Regions from separate parts of the Oleiphilus sp. HI0043 genome, predicted to be linked through region 2. Evidence: predicted binding sites of a transcription regulator. Region 2 holds the regulator's gene; the other holds the start of a gene.
What was found. The regulator FliA, encoded in region 2, starts transcription of late flagellar genes. The targets are predictions, from matches to a motif close to CTAAAGTTNNNNNNNNNNCNGCCGATA.
Positions count from the first base shown of each region.

Region 1: fliD (flagellar filament capping protein FliD) is a predicted target of FliA. The motif match lies at 3,590-3,616, and genes of this name have one in related genera.

Region 1 covers NZ_LWEY01001256.1:24,901-34,711, reverse strand. The annotation lists gene A3729_RS15765 (flagellin) at 1-510, opposite strand, end outside; gene A3729_RS34365 (flagellin) at 981-3,053, shown strand; gene A3729_RS15755 (flagellar protein FlaG) at 3,139-3,516, shown strand; gene fliD (flagellar filament capping protein FliD) at 3,749-5,737, shown strand; gene fliS (flagellar export chaperone FliS) at 5,804-6,199, shown strand; gene rdgC (recombination-associated protein RdgC) at 6,308-7,240, opposite strand; gene A3729_RS15735 (glutaredoxin family protein) at 7,367-7,672, shown strand; gene yaaA (peroxide stress protein YaaA) at 7,715-8,503, shown strand; gene A3729_RS15725 (1-acyl-sn-glycerol-3-phosphate acyltransferase) at 8,520-9,278, shown strand; gene gltA (citrate synthase) at 9,328-9,811, opposite strand, start outside.
Region 2 covers NZ_LWEY01001622.1:52,045-61,855, forward strand. The annotation lists gene A3729_RS24650 (chemotaxis response regulator protein-glutamate methylesterase) at 1-999, opposite strand, end outside; gene A3729_RS24655 (chemotaxis protein CheA) at 1,075-3,318, opposite strand; gene A3729_RS24660 (protein phosphatase CheZ) at 3,332-4,114, opposite strand; gene cheY (chemotaxis response regulator CheY) at 4,128-4,514, opposite strand; gene A3729_RS24670 (RNA polymerase sigma factor FliA) at 4,760-5,470, opposite strand; gene A3729_RS24675 (MinD/ParA family protein) at 5,500-6,321, opposite strand; gene flhF (flagellar biosynthesis protein FlhF) at 6,503-7,867, opposite strand; gene flhA (flagellar biosynthesis protein FlhA) at 7,945-9,811, opposite strand, start outside.

The sequences.
Region 1 (9,811 bases), on a different contig from region 2:
GCCAAGCTTGTCAACTGTAGCGCCCTCAATGCTCACGGTAACAGATTCACCTTCATTTGAGCCGATTTGGAATGTGACACCGGAGAAAGACCCATCGAGCAAGTTGGTGCCATTAAAGTTTGTTTGCAGAGACACGCGTTCTATTTCAGCTTTTAATTGTTGAACTTCTTGGTCCAGTGCTTGTCTATCGATTGCACTGTTTGTTCCGTTTGCTGACTGAAGTGCTAGGTCCCTGATACGAAGCAGGTTATTGGTAATTGATCCTAATGCACCTTCAGCTGTTTGAGAAAGTGATACGCCATCGCCCGCGTTTCTTATGGCAACGTTGAGTCCTCTAACTTGTGAGTCAAAGCGTGTTGATATTGCCAAGCCTGCCGCATCATCCTTGGCACTGTTGATACGCAAACCAGATGAAAGACGCTGCAAGGCGGTCTGGTTAGCGGATTGAGAATTGTCCAGGTTGCGTTGTGCATTAATTGACGCGATATTGGTATTGATGATTTGAGGCATTGTATGCTCCTACTTATCTTCTATACCGGTGGACAGCATTCCTAAAGTTTTGGGATGAGTTACTACCGGCTACTAAATTAAAGTTTTTATAAAAGTTGTGATGCGTTAATTGAGCACCACTTTCCTTGCTGTTTGTAAAGCATGCACTGTGCCAGCTTTTGTTTGGGTGTTTTAAGTGTTTGTTAATATAGAAGTTTTTGTGTTTGTGTTAATGTGAGTAGTGTCTTTAAACGATATGTTTGCCGTTTTTTTGGCTAGTGCTTGCCGCAATCTATATAGCTAGTGAAGTAGGAGTGTTTGAGCAAGAAGGGGTTTGTTACACTTGCTTACATTGTTTTTGTAAAAAAAACTAAAGTAATTTTGTGGGGGGCCGTTAAATGATGTAACAAGCGATCGAGAGCGTGCTTTACAAAGCATGGTGTGTTTTAAAGTCTCGTTCGTTTACTTGCAAAATTGATCGGAGAAACGACATGCCTCAAATAATTAATACCAATATCGCGTCTTTAAATGCTCAGCGTAACCTTGAAAGTTCACAAAACGCTCAAAGCCAGGCTTTGCAACGTTTATCTTCAGGTTTACGTATCAATGGTGCGAAGGATGATGCGGCGGGTTTGGCAATTTCAAACCGAATCGACGCTCAGGTTCGTGGTCTTAACGTAGCTAACCGAAACGCAGGTGATGGTGTTTCTTTGGCACAAACTGCTGAAGGTGCTTTAAACAGTATCACAACTTCTTTACAGCGTGTTCGTGAACTAGCGCTACAATCAGCGAATGGTTCAAACACTGATTTGGAGCGTTCTTCTCTACAAGAAGAGGTTGAGCAGCTAAAAGCTGAAATTCAGTCAATTTCTGAAAAGACAAACTTTAACGGTCAAAGCCTTCTAGATGGCTCTTTCCAGGATACTGGTTTTCAGACCGGAGCAAACGTTGGTGACCGAATTGATGTAAGTATTAATGAAACTACTGTTGATACACTTGGCGCAGCTGCGACTGCTGGTGTGACGTCTAACAATAGTAAAACTGCATTAACTGCAGAGCAGACTATCGCCGCTGGTGACTTGACTATTAACGGTGCTGCTATTTCGGCTCCTGTTGGTAGTAATGACGACACGTCATTTGCTTTGCAGGGTTCAAGTGCAATTTCAAAGGCTGCTGCGATCAACGCAGAAACTGACCTGACGGGTGTGACCGCAACTGCAAACCCCAATACAGTCGAAGGTACAACTATAGCTGCGGGTGTTATCGGTACAGGTGTTGATGCTGAAACAGTCGCAATTAACGGTGTTGATATAGAGCTTCAGCTTGCAGAAGTTGAAGCAGAGACTGCGCTAACAGCAGTTGCAGATACAATTAATACAAAGAGTGACTTAACGGGTGTGACGGCATCGGTTGTCGAGACAAGCACAGGTTTTCGTGTTGATTTGACTTCTGAAGATGGTCGTAATATCACTGTTGATACAACAACTGGTGGTGCGGAAGACTTCGGTTTAGTTGATGATGGTACTGATGGTACCGCTGTCACATTTATTGGTGATGTAACGCTAACTAGTGATGACGGTTCTGATATTAATGTTGGTTCAAATACTCAGAATATTGATAACTTCGGTTTTGAAAAAGGTACATATAGTGGCAACAAGGCTGCACTAGTTGGTGATAATGGTAATGATGGTACTAGAGCTGCGCTACAGGCTGGTGACTTAACGCTTAATAATGTATCAGTTGGTGCGACAAAAGCAGGTGATGATACTGCATCTTCTACGCTATCAAGTTCAAGCGGTATTGCGCTAGCTGCTGCGATTAATAGGGTTTCAGACCAATCTGGTGTATCGGCTACGGTTAATGAAAACAGAGTTTACTCTGGTGATGTAACTGTGACTGGAACCGACTTTGATATCTCTATAAACGGGACGCAAATCACGGGTGCAATGGGGGCTGATCTTGCCACTAACCTAACAACAACTATTGATGCTATTAACGCTAAGTCTGGTTTGACGGGTGTAACAGCAGAAGCATTGGATAATAATCAATACACTTTGGTTGCTGAAGATGGTCGTAATATTGAATTGACTGTGGCTACGGCTGGTGACTCGGGTTTTACGACTGATGAAAACTATGTTGCTGGCGTTACGCTTGAGGCGGCTGGTGAGTTCTCAGTGGGTACGCTAACGGGCAATAATGAGCGGGCTGGTTTTAATGCAGTTGGTAGCTTTGGTGGATCAGAGTCGGGTACACTACTGAAAGATGTCGATATTAGTACCCTAGAGGGTGCTGAAGAAGCAATTACTGCGATCGATAACGCTATTAACCAGGTAGCAAGTGAGCAAGCGAAACTGGGTGCGATTCAAAACCGTTTTGAGTCTACTATTTCAAACAACTCTGTCAGTAGTGAAAACTTGTCAGCTGCAAACTCTCGAATTCGTGATGCGGACTTCGCGGCAGAAACTGCGGCATTGTCTAAGTCTCAGGTTCTACAGCAGGCAGGTATTTCAGTATTGTCACAAGCAAATGCTAGACCTCAGCAAGTTCTATCTCTTCTTCAGTAAGGGTTTAGTGCTTAGTTGATATGATGCCGGCTTTGATGAAAATCAAAGTCGGCTTGTTTGGTTATAAGTTAAATGAGGTGCTTATATGAGCGACGTAAAATTACAAGGTGTGGAGCAGTCTTTACGGCTAGCGGCAGCATCGTCGTCTCAGAAAACACGTGAGGCTGGCGATTCGCCTAAGAAAGACGCAGTCGATAAGTCAGTTGAGGAAGTTTCTGAGCTTGATCAATCTTCAGCAACTGAGAGTGTGGGTCAGGCAGTGACTCAGCTTAATGACTACGTTCAATCTGTAGAGCGAAATCTTCAGTTTAATCTTGATGATACATCCGGTAAGACGATTATTACGGTCGTTGATAAGGATACATCTGAGGTGATTAGACAAATTCCTGACGATGTCGCACTGAAGTTGGCTCAAGACTTGCAGCAGAATGAGCCATTGAGTCTTTTTAAGGCTAAAGTGTAATATTTTTTGTAAACTGTGAAGGGTGGTGCTCGTGCAAGTGGCAAGCTTTTCACAGTTCGTTACAATTTAGGGGGTAAACTTTTGCCCCTTCTTGCCGATATATTCTACAAGAGCGCTATATAGAGTTATTGTAGTGTTGACTCAATAGACAAAGTTTTCGCTGGGTTAGAGTGAGTCAAAGTCATTGTGGCTTTAACGCTTATTTAATCCTGTGGTATTCGAGGCGATAAGTATGGCAAGTGTATCTTCGGTTGGAATTGGTTCGGGTGTTCTCACCAGTGAGCTAATTGATAATCTCGCTAATGCAGAGCGCGCTCCGGTTGAGGCTCGCCTAGATAGTCAAGAAGCTGAAATTAATGCTGAGTTATCTATCTTTGGGCAGATTAAATCAGCAGTTACTGATCTTCGTCTACCTGCTCGTACATTATCAAATCCCCAGTTATTTGAATCGAAAACTGTTTCTTCTGGAAGCTCAGCATTTTCCGCTACGGTTAATACAAGTGAAGCGAGTGCGGGTGTTCATACTTTAGAAGTCTCCGCTTTAGCTGTATCTCAAACATTAACAACGACAGAATTTAGTGATTCAGATACCACTGCTTTAGGTGAGGGTGCGCTTTCTATCGTGGTGGATGGCAAAACTACCAACGTAACGATTGATAACTCAAACAATACGCTCGATGGTATTGCTGCAGCAATTAATGCTGAAGAGGATGTGGGGTTGACTGCATCAGTCTTATATACCGGTACGGGCTATAAGCTAGTCTTTAACGCCGACGAAACGGGTCTTGATAAAACTATCGATATAAGCGTTACTGACACGGGTGATGCAAGTAATACCGATGCAAATGGCTTGTCACGTCTTGCTTATACCGCAGGTGCCACCAATCTGATTCAAAGCCAGCCTGCTGCAGATGCAGCATTTAAACTTAATGGTGTGTCAATTACTCGCTCTAGCAACGAGATTGATGACGCTATCCCGGGTTTAAAGTTGTCATTAAATGGTACAAATGATGGTGCACCAGCGAGTCTGGTCATAGCAGATGATCACTCTGCAGTGATAGAGAAAGTGTCTGAGTTTGTTGAAAAGTTTAATGCCTTGCAGACTCTGATTAACGAAAATACCGAGTTTGACCCGAGTAGCGGTGTTGAAGCTGGCATATTATTGGGTGACTCAACGACTCGAAGTTTAATGAATCAGGTGCGCAGCGTGTTAGGTACTACCGTTGCTGGCCTGGAAAATGCCAATGTTAGAAGTTTGGCAGATATCGGAATTTCTACTAATTACCAGACTGGCTTGTTAGAGCTGAATGAAAGTGACTTGGCTGATAAGTTGGCTTCAGACCCTAGTGATGTTTCGGCTTTATTTAGTGAGCAGGGTCGAACAAGTGATGCTCAAGTAAGTTTTGAAACGGCAGGTATTAATACTAAGCCTGGCACATATGACATTGAGGTGACAACGGCTGCAACGCGTGGTGAGTTAGTTGGCGGGGTTAGTCTAGGTGCGAGTACAACGATCGATGCAAACAATGATGAGCTTACTATCAAGATAGATGGCGTTGAAAGTGGTGGTATTACACTCGATGCAGCGAGCTATACGCAGACGCAGCTGGCTGCAGAATTACAGTCAAAGATTAATGCTGACTCGGCGCTGAATGCTGCAGGTAAGTCTGTGACTGTAAGTTTAGATGCTTCAAACCAGTTAGTGATTAACTCTAATGTCTATGGATCGAGTTCAAAGGTTGAAGTTTCAGCTGTTGATACAAATACTTTAGCTCAACTGGGTTTGAGTGTGGCTGCTGGTACCGATGGGGTTGATGTTGAGGGTACGATTAATGGTGTGGCAGCGATAGGCTCGGGTCAAACGCTAAGTGCTGCGACGGGTGATGATTCTGAAGGCATTCGGGTTACAGTTGAAGGTACAGCAACCGGTTCTAGAGGTTCGGTAACCTATATTGAAGGTGTCGGTGAGCAGTTAGTTGATCTAATTACTCAGATTGTATCAATTGATGGTTCTTTGACAACAAAGAACGATACATTAAGTAAGTCGTTAGCAATGATTAATGAGGAGCGTTTAAAGCTTGATGAGAGAATTGAGTCTTTAACAAGTCGCTTGGCGCGTGAATTTACGGCAGCGGATATCGCAGTTTCGAAATTAAATAGTACGATGGATTTTATAAAGGCGCAGTTAGATGCGCTAGCAGGAACAGGTTCAGACAAATAAAGTTTGTTATTAATAATAAAAGAAGTAGCTAAGGAAATAGTACCTTAGTGATTGCAGGAGAATAATATGAATGCATTACATCAGTATCAGTCGGTTAATGCGCAGACAAGTGTTGTCGATGTAGACCGTCACCAATTAATTCAGCTTTTATTTGATGGTGCTGTTGAGCGCATTAATATGGCTAAGGCGCGCATTGCTGCGAGTGACTTTGAAGGCAAGAATCGTTTGATTAACAAGTCGATAGAGATTATATCGGGTTTGCGTAGCTTTCTAGATTTAGATAAGGGGCAGGAGGTCGCACAAAATTTATTTGATCTTTATGTCTACTGTGAGCATCGACTGTTTGAAGCTAATGTCAAAAACGATCTAGAAATGTTGGAAGAGGTGCTTTCTCACTTGAAGAAGATTCAAGGTGCCTGGTCTGGTATTCGTCAGGAAGTTATTGAAAAGGGTATTCTCTAGAGGCTTGTTCGCAAGTTTAGAGTGCTTTTTTGTTTATTGCTTTTGTATAAGAGATTGAATAGCGGCTATTGATTGCCGCTATTCCAATGTGCTCAGCGTTGCCGACAGTTAGTTCGATTCTTCGATCACTGCGCTGGTATCTTCACCGCCGAATGCTTCCAGGATCTCTGGAATTAGTTTGTCGAACTCTGCCGTCATAATGGTGAAGCCAGCGTCAAACATGCTGGCGGCATCTTCGGCGTTCATGTCGTCAAGTTGATCTTGTAGCATATCGCCAAACTTGATGCGCTTCACACTTAAATCAGAGCCTAATAATAGTGTTAGTGACTCGCGCCACTCGACAGCAAGTTTGGTGACTTCCATTCCTGATTTGATTTGTTGGTCGATCTGTTCTTGATCGAGTTCCAAGCCTTTATACTTAATAGATCCTTTCTCTTCACCTTGTGATGTAAGTTCGCATTCTAAGCCTACAGTCATAAAGCTTGGTAGGCTGCTTGGCTCGGTGACCCAGTGTGTCATGATCGAGCTTGGGGCCTGGTTAACTGCTGGTAGGCGAATAGGAAGTGAACCAATTGTTTTGCGTAAATAGCTGGTCAGTTCATCTGCCAATTTGGCTGATGAAGTGTTAATCACAAGGTAGCCTTTCGAAGGGCAAAGGTAGGCGAAATAGCGCGATGTCTTGGTGAAAGACTTAGGTAGTAAGAGGTTAGTGATTTCTTCCTTTAGCTCAGTTTTTTCTTTGCGTGTAACTTTGCGGTGCTGTTGTTCCTCGATCTCATTTACTTTCTCTTGTAATTGCTCATTGACCACAGAGCTAGGTAGAATACGCTCTTGCTTTTGAAGGCAGATCATCCAGTAATTCTGGTTAACGTGTACCAGTTGCTCGGAATGCTTTTGCAAAGGGCTGGACCAACCTAGTTGGTATATGTCGTTCGCGCCGCAGGGTTTAAATGGTGAGTCAGCAAGTTTACTTTCTAATTCTTCGCTTGATAGTTCGAAAGGTTTAGTAAAGCGATAAAACAGGATATTTTTAAACCACATAAGTATATTCAGGCCTTCAGTTAGATGTAGATATTCTTTCTTAATAAGATGTAAAGCAAAAGTATAGTATAAAATACTTTAAATAGATTGCTTAAATTATTGAAAATATTTAAAAAGAGTTTCAAATTGAACACCTGCCCAGTCTTTTATTTGTATTCGACACTTGGTTGTCACTTGTGTGATGAGGCGCTTGCGGTAGCTCAGGCCTTGCATGTGCAAATGGCTGAAAACTTTGCAGCATCGTCCTTTGATTCGGATGGAAAGCCGCTTTTTTTTAAACTGGAGTCGGTCGATATTGCAGACGATGATGCCTTAATTGATCGCTATGGCGCCAGGATACCTGTTTTGCTATCCCATGATAAATCCCTGGAGCTTGAATGGCCTTTTGATGTTCAATCACTTTATGAGTTTATGTGCCGCTGCCTTAAATAGGGTTTCGGTTTAGTCAATTTAATGAATTAGATGTGAATTAGTATGATTATTGTTGTGTCTCCTGCAAAAACGCTGGATTTCGAGTCAGCGAGTTTTAGTGATGAGTTTTCTGTGCCTGATTTTCTAGATGAATCAAAGCATCTGGTTGACGCTTTAAATAAAGTAGATTCCGCTGCGCTAATGAAGCTAATGAGTGTCAGTGAAAAGATTGCAGATTTAAATGTGCAGCGAATGAAAGATTGGACTGTTCCGTTCACGGCCCAGAATGCAAAGCAAGCTGTCTATGCCTTTAAGGGGGATGTATATACGGGGTTAGCAGTCGAGTCTATGGATAGTGCTAGTGTCGAATATCTTCAGGGAAAGTTAAGAATACTCTCGGGTTTGTATGGTATTTTGCGCCCCTTGGATTTGATGCAGCCATATCGTTTGGAAATGGGAACCAGGCTTGAAAATACACGCGGAAAGAATCTTTACGAGTTTTGGGGAGAGATGCTGACAGAGTCACTTAACCGGGAGTTAGAGGGGAGTGACGAGGTTCTCGTTAACCTAGCATCCAACGAGTATTTTAAATCAATCAAGCCTAAGTCGCTTAAGGCAAAGGTGATTACCCCTATATTCAAGGATGAGAAGAAAGGCACATACAAGATCATTAGTTTTTATGCCAAAAAAGCACGAGGCTTAATGGTCAGGTATGCTGCTGATAATAATATTCAAAGCGTTGAAGATCTAAAGGGTTTTGACTACGCGGGTTATCAATACTCAGAGAGTGAGTCCAGTGGCACTGATTGGGTCTTTACTAGAAGTGAGAGTGTAGCGGAGGCGCAGAAGTAAGGTTGTGTTTAGTGTTGTGAAGAATAGGGCGCGCCAAGGGTTGCGCTTCTCTCGTCTGCTCGCGAATTTACTCTCGGGTAGTGCTTTTATTGGTGCTTGTTATCAATTCCCGCAAGTGTCTAAAATTGACCAAAACGAGCTTAATGATTACGCTCTGTTTACCTTGTGGGTTGAGGATCTGGTTCGTTCAATGAATACGGAGGTCGTTGTCGAAGGCTCCCCCATGGAAGCAAGCGGTTTGTTTGTATCAAATCATATTTCATGGCTCGATACGATTGTTTTTAATCATCTCAGGCCTGTAGGTTTTATTGCGCGGCATGATTTGGAAGAGTGGCCTTTGCTGGGGACCTTTACCAAAAGAATGGGGTCTATTTATATTAATAGAACCAATAAATTTGAAGCGTATCGCTCAATTCCTTACCTTGAAGAGCGTTTAAGGCAAGGTGGTTCAGTGCACCTGTTTCCTGAATCAACGACCTCGGTAGGTGCAGAGGTGTTGCCGTTTTTCCCGATGTTTTATGAGGCAGCAGTTAGAGTGGGTGTGCCTGTTCAGCCAGTTGCACTAAAGTATACGGATGAATTTGGTCGGCTCTTGCCTGAGCCAGCGTTTATAGATGATGACTCGTTTATTGATACGCTTGAGCGTATTCTAAGGGTTGAAAAGGTGTATGCTCATGTCCGTTATCTGGAACCTATGGACTCAGCATCCTTATGTCGTAAGGGCTTGGCGAGGCGTACTCGGGAAATGATTGGTGCAGAATTAAAACTGATTTAGGTATAAAAAAACCCGCAAGAGCGGGTTTTTTTATACCTTAGCTTTGCGCTTAGGCAGGGTAGTCGCGCTTGTCGTGACCAGTATAAAGCTGGCGTGGACGACCAATGCGGTAGTTTTCACTAACCATTTCGTTCCAGTGTGAGAACCAACCAATAGTTCGAGACATTGCGAAGATAACGGTAAACATTGACTCAGGAATACCGATAGCTTTCAAAATGATACCCGAGTAGAAGTCTACGTTTGGATATAGCTTTCTTGCAACAAAGTACTCATCTTCTAGTGCTATCTGCTCAAGGCGACGCGCGATCTTCAATAGAGGATCATTCTCAAGGCCTAGTGCACCAAGAACTTCTTCGCATGTTTCGCGCATAACTTTGGCGCGAGGGTCGAAGTTTTTGTATACGCGGTGACCGAAGCCCATCAGACGGAATGGGTCGTTCTTGTCTTTCGCTTTGGCTACGTATTCATCGATCCGAGATACGTCACCGATTTCGTTAAGCATTGTTAGTACAGCTTCGTTTGCGCCGCCGTGA
Region 2 (9,811 bases):
CCCCATACCAGTCAGAACAATTCCCAAAACTCTTCCGGGGAACGCTTTCGAAGCTGAACCGAAAGTCACGTCGACGGAAGGTTTGTAGGTCAACCTAGCATCACCTTCCAAAATTGAGATAGACCGACCTTTACCCGAGACAATCATTTGCTTAGCTCCAGGTGCTAAAATTGCTGTTCCTGCCTGCAATGTTTGCCCATCTACTCCATGCTTAACGGTAAGTTGACATAAATTGTTTAGGCGCTCTGCAAATGCAGGGGTAAAGGTCTCAGGCATGTGCTGAACAATCAGTACAGGAACCGGCAGATTAGCCGGTAGCTTTGACAGTACTTTTTGTAAGGCAACCGGCCCACCCGTTGAAGCGCCGATGACTAGAAGGTCTACCGGGTGAGATAACTTCTTGGCTCTGTGCGTGGCGCGTTGACCACGATTAGTACTCTGTACTTCCGGGCGTGACGGCACACTTTTATTTGTAGTGCTTGGGCGTCCGCTCACTGCTCTACGCTTTAAAACACTTGAACTCTCACTTGCTTGTATACTGGATGAAGCCTCGGGGTTTAGTGAGCTAGCGCTGCTAACCGAGCCACTTTGAGAAGTTCCACTCTTTTTTGCAATAGCCAGGATTCTTTTCTTCAGAACCTCTTGCATTTTCCCTGCATCGCGAGCGATATCTTCAAAATTCTTTGGTAAAAAATCGACCGCTCCAGCTTCTAGCGCATCTAGCGTTACACGAGCACCTTCGTAGGTAAGAGATGAGAACATTAGAATAGATGTAGGACATTCTTGCATGATATGGCGAATAGCTGTAACGCCATCCATAACAGGCATCTCGTAATCCATGGTGACCACATCAGGGGACAATTTCTTTACGAGCTCAATTGCTTCACGCCCGTTTGACGCAGTACCAACGATCTTGATTTCAGAAACCAAGCTTAGAATTTCACAAACCCGTTTCCGAAAAAAGCCAGAATCATCTACAACTAATACAGTGACACTCATCGAATCTAACAAGCGCCCCCGTAGCGATAAAGATTGCAGCGTGTACTATAGCGACAGCGCATCCTGATTTTTAGCCTATGCGTAGCGGTCTAATAGACTTGGAATATCTAGTATCAAGGCGATACGACCATCACCCGTAATCGTTGCGCCGGCCATGCCTGCTGTGCCATGTAGCATGTCACCAAGTGGTTTAATCACGACTTCTTCTTGGCCAACCAACTGATCCACAATAAAGCCTACGCGCTTACTACCCACAGCGACAATCACCACATGAGCAGAATCAGTATCTTCAGTGTATGAATTCACTAACCAGCGTTTGATGTAAAACAAGGGATAAACATTATCACGAACAACAACACACTCCTGTCCATCAACAACATTTGTCTTGGTCAAATCAAGGTGGAAAATTTCAACCACACTAACCAGAGGAAAAGCAAAGGACTGATTTCCAAGCTTAACCATCAAGGTAGGCATGATCGCCAAAGTTAAGGGTACTTTAATTGAAAGTCGCGAGCCTTTACCTAACTCAGAATCAATATTTACCGTACCGTTTAACTGGGTAATTTTTGTCTTAACAACATCCATTCCCACACCACGGCCGGAAATATCGGATATTTCCTGCTTAGTCGAAAAGCCAGGTGCAAAAATAAGGTTATAACATTCGCTATCGCTTAAGCGATCAGCAGCGTCTTGGTCGTAAATGCCTTTTTCAACAGCTTTTTGACGTAGAACCTCAGCATCCATACCTGCGCCATCATCTTCAATGGCTAGCATGATATGATCACCTTCCTGCTGTGCTGACAGAACCACCTGCCCTATACGTTCCTTACCTTTCGTCACACGGTCATCAGGCATTTCAATGCCGTGGTCTACAGCGTTTCGTACAAGGTGAACCAAGGGGTCAGATAGCGCTTCAACAAGGTTCTTATCAAGGTCAGTATCTTCACCAACCAGAACCAGGTTAACCTCTTTCTTAAGGTTCCGAGCCAAATCTCGCACAACCCTGGGAAAACGTCCAAAGACCTTCTTAATCGGCTGCATTCGAGTTTGCATAACCGCTGACTGAAGATCACCTGTCACGACATCTAAGTTGGACACAGCCTTCTGCATGGACTCGTCACTGCTTGCATCGCCAAGACGTTTTAGTCGGTTACGCACAAGCACCAATTCACCCACCATATTCATGATATCGTCTAGGCGCTTTGTATCAACACGAACTGTTGTTTCTGTCGCTATGGTTTCATTCTTCTTCGATGCCGCTTTAGCAGCTGGTTTTGCAGCCGGCTTTGGCTTAGCTGCAGCTGCTGAGGCTGGGGCCGGTGCAGGCGCTGGCTTTGGTGTGGGCTCTGGAGCCGGCGCAGAACTGGCAGCAGCCTTGGTCGTTGGCGACCCGCCTGCTCCATGAAGTTCATCCAGTAGCTTTTCGAACTCATTATCGGTAATCAACTCTCCATCACCGCCAGCAGGAGTAGCTGACGCTTCAGACGTGGCATCACCTGCAGCAATACCTTCGCTATTGAACTGACCTTCACCATGCAAGTCATCCAATAGTTTTTCAAATTCTTCTTCGCTTATATCACCCGACTCTGGCGAGCTGTTCGTGTCGCCACCCGCAGCCGGTTCTTCAAAAAACAAATCCGCCGAGGAGCTGTCTGGTGAAGCTGAGGCACCAGCACTTTCGCTGACACCAACAGGAGCACCGGAACCGTGTAGCTCATCTAACAAGTTTTCGAATTCGTCATCGGTAATTTCGTCAGATTCTTGTTCGGATGCCGCTGGTGCACTCCCTTTACCCGCATCATCATCTAATGCATCCAAGAGCTGTTCAAACTCATCATCAGTAATATCAGCCTCTTCAGCAGAGGCTTCTGCAGCAACCGGCTCCGGTGTTGGTTCAACAGCTGCAGGTTCAGCAGCAGGCGCAGCATCAGCAGGTTTCGCAAAACGTTCTAACTCACTTAAAAGCTGTGGGTCAGCTGGGGTTGGATCTTGGCCATCTCTGACTTCACTGAACATTTCGTTTACAGAGTCTAACGCACGTAAAACGACATCCATTAAGTCAGCATCAAGACTTCGCTTACCATTTCGCAGAATATCGAACACGTTTTCTGCAATATGACAACACTTGACCAGTGCATCCAACTGTAAAAAGCCTGCTCCACCCTTTACAGTGTGAAACCCTCTAAAAATTGCGTTTAGCAAATCTTTATCGTCTGGATTTTGCTCTAGATCAACCAGTTGCTCTGAAAGAAGCTCGAGTATCTCTCCAGACTCTACAAGAAAGTCCTGAAGTATCTCATCATCCGCTTCAAACCCCATCTTCTACGCCCCTTTAAAATCCTAGACTGGACAGCAAATCATCCACATCATCCTGGCCAGAAACAACGTCTTCGCGTTGCTCTGCATGGAGTTGTGGACCTTCACCCTCAATGCCTGTTTCTTGTTTTTCTACTTCGTGGACTGTTCCTGTAATCTGGTCAACCTTACCGGCCATTCTGACCAAATTAACAAGATTCTCTTCAACATCTTTAACCAATCCGGTGACTCGTTGAATCACTTGACCAGTTAAGTCTTGGAAAGACTGCGCTAACAGTATTTGCGTGAGATTATCATTTACTTTATCTGAATCCTCACACAACTTTCCAAGGAAAGTTCCCATTGTGGCTGTCAGCGTTCTAAACTCATCAGGTTTCATTTCCTTACGCTGTAAGCGAGACCAATCCATCTTGAGTTTTTTCGCTTCCTGGCTGATTCCTGAAGCATAAGGCATGGTTTCTTCGACAAGATCCAAGGTCTTGTTTGCAGCCTTATTGGTCATATCAACCACATACGCGAGTCGGTCGGACGCATCCTCTATAGTAGACAGGTCATCTTTAGCCGTCTCACTGGAAGCATCGATGTGAAAGTTCCGAATTGACTCGTGTAGCGACCGAGTTAAGCGACCGACTTCTTGGTACAGAGTTTTATCCCGAGTCTCATTTAACTCAGAAATAATACCTAACGCCCCCGACAAGTCTCCTTTGTCAATTCGCTCCTTCAACTCATTAGCCTGAGCCTTCAAAGTCTGCTCAAAACCGCTTAGAGGTTCGCTATTTATTAGCTTTGCGTCAGTCATGAATCGCTCAGCCTTAGGAATCGATACGTTCGAAGATTTTCTCAATCTTCTCTTTTAAAACAGCTGCGGTAAATGGCTTAACGACATAACCGTTCACACCTGCTTGCGCGGCAGCAACTATCTGATCTCGTTTAGCCTCAGCCGTTACCATTAGCACAGGAAGACTTTTGAGGTTATCGTCAGAACGAACATGCTGAAGCAACTCAATACCAGTCATCCCAGGCATATTCCAGTCAGTCACCAGAAAGTCATACTTACCTGTTTGAAGCATTGGTAAGGCAGTACTACCATCGTCAGCTTCATCAGTATTAGTAAACCCTAGGTCACGCAATAGGTTCTTAATAATTCGTCTCATTGTAGAAAAATCATCTACTACGAGAATTTTCATATCTTTATTCAAGTCGACCTCCACTCATGTCGATACCCGAAATTACATTTTAATACCTAAAAACAAGTCTAGTCGGTGTTCTTAGGCTAGCCAGTTTTTTTTGATATTTGTTTCACTTATCGGCACATTTCTTAACAACTATATAAAATCAAGCCAATTTATTAATTTTATTCGCTTTATTTTCCCCTTACATGGGGGACAAACTTTGAGAAAAGAGGTCTAAGCAAATAGTTCGATCAGGCTAAGACAAACTGCAATCAGGTACGCCAATCACTCATTCTAGCTTTCAAACGCATCGCTGCTTGAGAATGTATTTGACTTACTCGAGACTCACTAACAGAGAGCACCAAACCAATTTCTTTAAGATTCAACTCTTCTTCATAATATAAAGACAAAACCATTTTTTCACGCTCAGGGAGAACATCAATCTCTTTGGCCAAAGCTCGACGAAAGGCATCATTCTGAACATCCGTCGCGGGCGTGTCATTCTCGGACAAATACTCTTCACTAGAAACGTCACCTGACTCACTTAGCTCTTCAAAGCTAAATAACTTGCCACTAGCGCTGTCTTTCAAGCAAGCAAAGTATTCCTCAAGCGTCATACCTAACTCTGAGGCAACCTCGTCATCCTGCGCATCACGACCCTCTCTATCTTCAATAGCCTTGATCGCTTCACTTATCTTTCTTGCATTCCGATGAACAGACCTTGGCACCCAGTCTCCCCGGCGCACCTCATCCATCATCGAACCACGAATTCTAATGCCCGCATAAGTTTCAAAGGACGCACCTTTAGAAGCTTCATACTTCCTGGAAGCCTCTAATAACCCGATCATACCAGCCTGAATTAAATCATCGACCTGAACGCTAGACGGTAGACGAGATATCAAATGATGCGCAATTTTTTTGACTAAAGGCGCATGAGACCGAATCAAATCATCGGCACGTTTTACTTGAGCGTCTGTATACATCAGCCTATGACACCGGAACTAAACACGTTCTAGTTTGAGGTAGCCTGAACCAGGCGCTCAACAAAGAACTCCAAATGACCTTTTGGAGAAGAAGGCAGTGGCCAGCTATCCGCTTTTTGGGCAAGCGTCTTATATGCCAACGATGCTTTTGCACGAGGATACACATCAGAAACAGCCCGTTGACGCTGCACTGCTTTTTTCACCGACTCATCGAAAGGGATTGACCCAACATACTGCAGAGCAACATCGAGAAATCTCTCAGTAACGTGAGCAAGCTTGGAATAGAGGTGGCGCCCCTCTTCCTGCGTTTTAACCATATTCGCCAGTACACGAAAACGGTACATATCGTAATCGCGATTTAACAATTTAATTAGCGCATATGAATCGGTAATCGATGTAGGCTCATCACATACGACAACAATAACTTCTTGCGCAGCCCTAAGAAACGAAACAACACCATCGGATATACCTGCTGCGGTATCAATAATCAGGACATCGAGATCTTCAGAAATTTCACTAAAGGCATTAATTAAACCGGCATGTTCCATTGGATTCAAAGAAACCATTTTTTGCGTACCAGATGAAGCTGGTACTACTTTTATTCCTTTGGGCCCATCAACCAAAACGTCACGCAGAGAACATTCGCCACTTATCACATCCGCTATATTGCTTTTAGAGGTGATACCTAACAAAACATCAACATTAGCCAAACCTAAATCGGCATCTAAAAGTACGACACGACGCCCCATCTCAGCGAGCATAATCGAAAGGTTAATAGACACATTACTTTTGCCCACACCACCTTTACCGCCAGTTACCGCGATTACCTGAACCGGATTAGAATTCGCCATACTGGTGAAAATCCCCTTTTATACATCTAATTATTTTTCGCACTTCAGTTTATTCAACCATATTGAGATCTTCGTGATACTGAAACATTGACCGTATTTTCAGTGTATGCTGCATAATCTTGCTACATTCAGCTCTATATTTTAATCAACGCTAATAAGAGTTTAGCAGATATGATTAAGTTTACGCAGAATGAGAGAATATTTGATCTAAACCACCTTCATGCTCTTGGGCGCTGATTGTTACCCATCGCTCCGAACTATTCAATAAAGATTCAGCTCTCGAGAGGATTTCTTTTTGCCTAAACACATGAATATCCTCAGGAACTCGCTGACCGTCAGTAAAATAACTGGCTTTGAGACGCGTATCGATAAGAAAGCTCATCACCTCACCCAGGCTAACAGCTTCATCAACCTTAGTAATAATGGCGCCTGACAAGCCTACCATTTTGTAGTGATGGTAATTTGAACACATCACCTGATACTGCCCTACAGACGATACAACAAGGTGTGACTGAATATCATGACCCGACAGCTTTAATTCCTGCAGCTGCTCAGACCAGCACGCGTCGGTATGCATTAGGCCAGCAGTATCAACCAAGACAAGTTTTTTGTGACGCAAGCCATCAAGTATGGTATCCAGACTATGACGCTCATCAACAACATGGACAGGCACATTGAGTATTCTGCCAAACACCTTTAGTTGCTCGTGCGCAGCTATGCGGTATCTGTCAGTTGTCACCAAGGCTATATCATCAGCACCATGTCGAATAACAAACTGAGCAGCCATTTTACCTATTGTCATGGTCTTACCACTACCTGTAGGCCCAACCAATGCAATGACGCCACCCTGCTCGATCAGGTCATCTTCAGGAGCCGATATTAAAGCTGAAACACCCTGTGAAACACGAGACCATGCCTGACTGTAGTCCATACCTAAATCAACCATTGCCATTAGCCGTTTTTTAAGATCCCCGGCAATACAAAGGGATTCGAGTTTACGTTCGATTTTGCTGAGCGTAGCCGATTGCTCACGTTCTTTTTCATTCTGCACTTGCTTGTAAGCCTGCCCGGACATTAGTTTTTTAATCTCTAATATCTCTGCACGCATATCCGATAATTCGCCCCACGGAGTACCATTTTGTTTAGCATCATGTGACGCAGCCTTGCGCTCCATTGCCGAAGAGCTTGCCTCTGGTTCAGACACTGCCTCTGAATCGTTCTCTTGCGCAAGAGCATCAGGCCGCTCTTTACGCTTAGCCTTAACCTCTTCTATCTTTCTACGCGCACTATCTAGCTCTTTTTGCAGTTTCAGGTGTTTTTCTGCATGCATACGAGCAAGTTGGGAAGGGCTAGGCTCGCCACGCTCTATCAATTGACTTTCGATGGTTTCAGGTGAGACATCTTCCTCATAGTCGAGCGCAGCAACAATTTCGACACCACCGTCAACTTTTGAGTTGGATAAGATAACCGCATCGGGGCCAAGTTCTTCTCGAACCATTTTTAAAACTTCTTGCATGGTCGCTGAAAAAAAGCGTCTAACTTCCATAAGGAATCACCTGATTATGTTTACTACTCATCACTTCAATTGAACCTTGGAGCGAGTTCTACCGACACGACGTCAATTTATTGACCTACGTTCGCGACGATTGTTATTTGTTTATTGTTTGGCACTTCCTGGTAAGAAAGGACATTAATCGGGTCACTCCCAAACCTTACAAACTTAGCAAGCACTGGTCTCAAAGGCCCTGATACCAAAAGGATTGCAGGCTTTCCGAGCATTTCCTGGCGTTGAGCTGCTTCACCGAGCGATCGCTGAAGTGTTTCAACTATTCGGGGCTCAAGTATCATTCCCATATCATCACCCGCGCCAGTTTTTTGTGACTGCTGCACAGACTTTAGCAATAACTGTTCCAAGTCGGGCTCTAAGGTAATAACGGGGATTTCATCATCATTTCCACAAATATTTTGGACAATCAATCTTTTCATACCCTGTCGACATGCTTCTGTTAGCAGGGTGGAATCAGCTGACTTTGGAGTTACATTAACCAGCGCTTCAGCGATCGAACGCATATCTCTAATAGGTACGTCCTCGATCAATAGACTCTGAAGAACTTTTAATAACAGACTGACTGTTAATGTATTTGGAACCAGCTCTTCTGATAGCTTAGGTGACACCTTCGCCAACTGATCCAACCATTGCTGTACCTCCTCATGCCCCAATAACTCACTAGCATGCTTCTGAAGCACTTGATTCAAGTGTGTCGCCACCACAGTACTCGCATCGACAACGGTATAACCTAGCGTTTGCGCATGATCCTTTTGAGAACTCTCAACCCAGATTGCATCAAGCCCAAAAGCAGGGTCTCTACCCTCAACCCCGTCAATTTTCCCAAAGACCTGACCCGGGTTAATAGCTAGCTCTCTCTCTGGGTGAATTTCTGCTTCAGCAATCGTTACGCCCATCAAGGTGATTCGGTAAACATTTGGCATAAGGTCAAGATTGTCGCGAATATGAACTGAAGGCATTAAGAAACCTAACTCTTGCGACAGCTTTTTACGCACCCCTTTTATCCTACCAAGCAATGCCCCCCCCTGATTTTTATCAACAAGAGGAATTATGCGATAACCAACTTCCAGGCCTATAATATCGACCGACAAAACATCATCCCAGCCAAGCTCTTTGTACTCTTCTTTAGGCTGTCCATCAGCCGATATTTGACCTTGATTATCAGGCGTTACATTAGCACCGCCAGACATATTAGGCTGAGCACCTGACCTGCGAGCACCCGGAGCGCTTGCTTCAACCTCTTCACCTTTCGATCTCTTGTTTTGACCATACCAAGCAAAAAATGCTAAACCGCCACCCAAACCCAAGAATGCCAAATGAGGCATGCCCGGTACCAGACCCATTGCGATAAGAATGCCTGAGGCCACATATAAAGCCTTTGGGGATAGAAACATCTGATCAAGAACTTGTGACGACATGTCCTGCATACTACTAACACGTGTCACCATAATTGCTGCGGCGGTAGAAAGTAGTAGCGAAGGAATCTGTGCAACCAAGCCATCACCAATAGTCAGTAGCGAATACTTTTCCATTGCATCAGAGAATTCTAGATCATGCTGCACCATGCCAATAGAGAGACCGCCTATGATATTGATCGCTAAAATCAACAAACCCGCAATGGCATCACCACGAACAAACTTACTGGCACCATCCATAGAACCATAAAAGTCAGCCTCCGTTGCAATTTCTTCACGACGTGACTTGGCTTCTTCCTGTTCGATAATGCCAGCATTAAGATCAGCATCAATCGCCATCTGTTTACCCGGCATCGCATCGAGCGTAAAGCGCGCACTAACCTCCGAGACCCTGCCAGCACCCTTTGTTACAACAACAAAGTTAATAATCATCAAAATAGCAAAGACAACCAAACCGACAGCGTAATTGCCTCCAATGACAACCTCACCGAAGGCCTCAATCACCTTA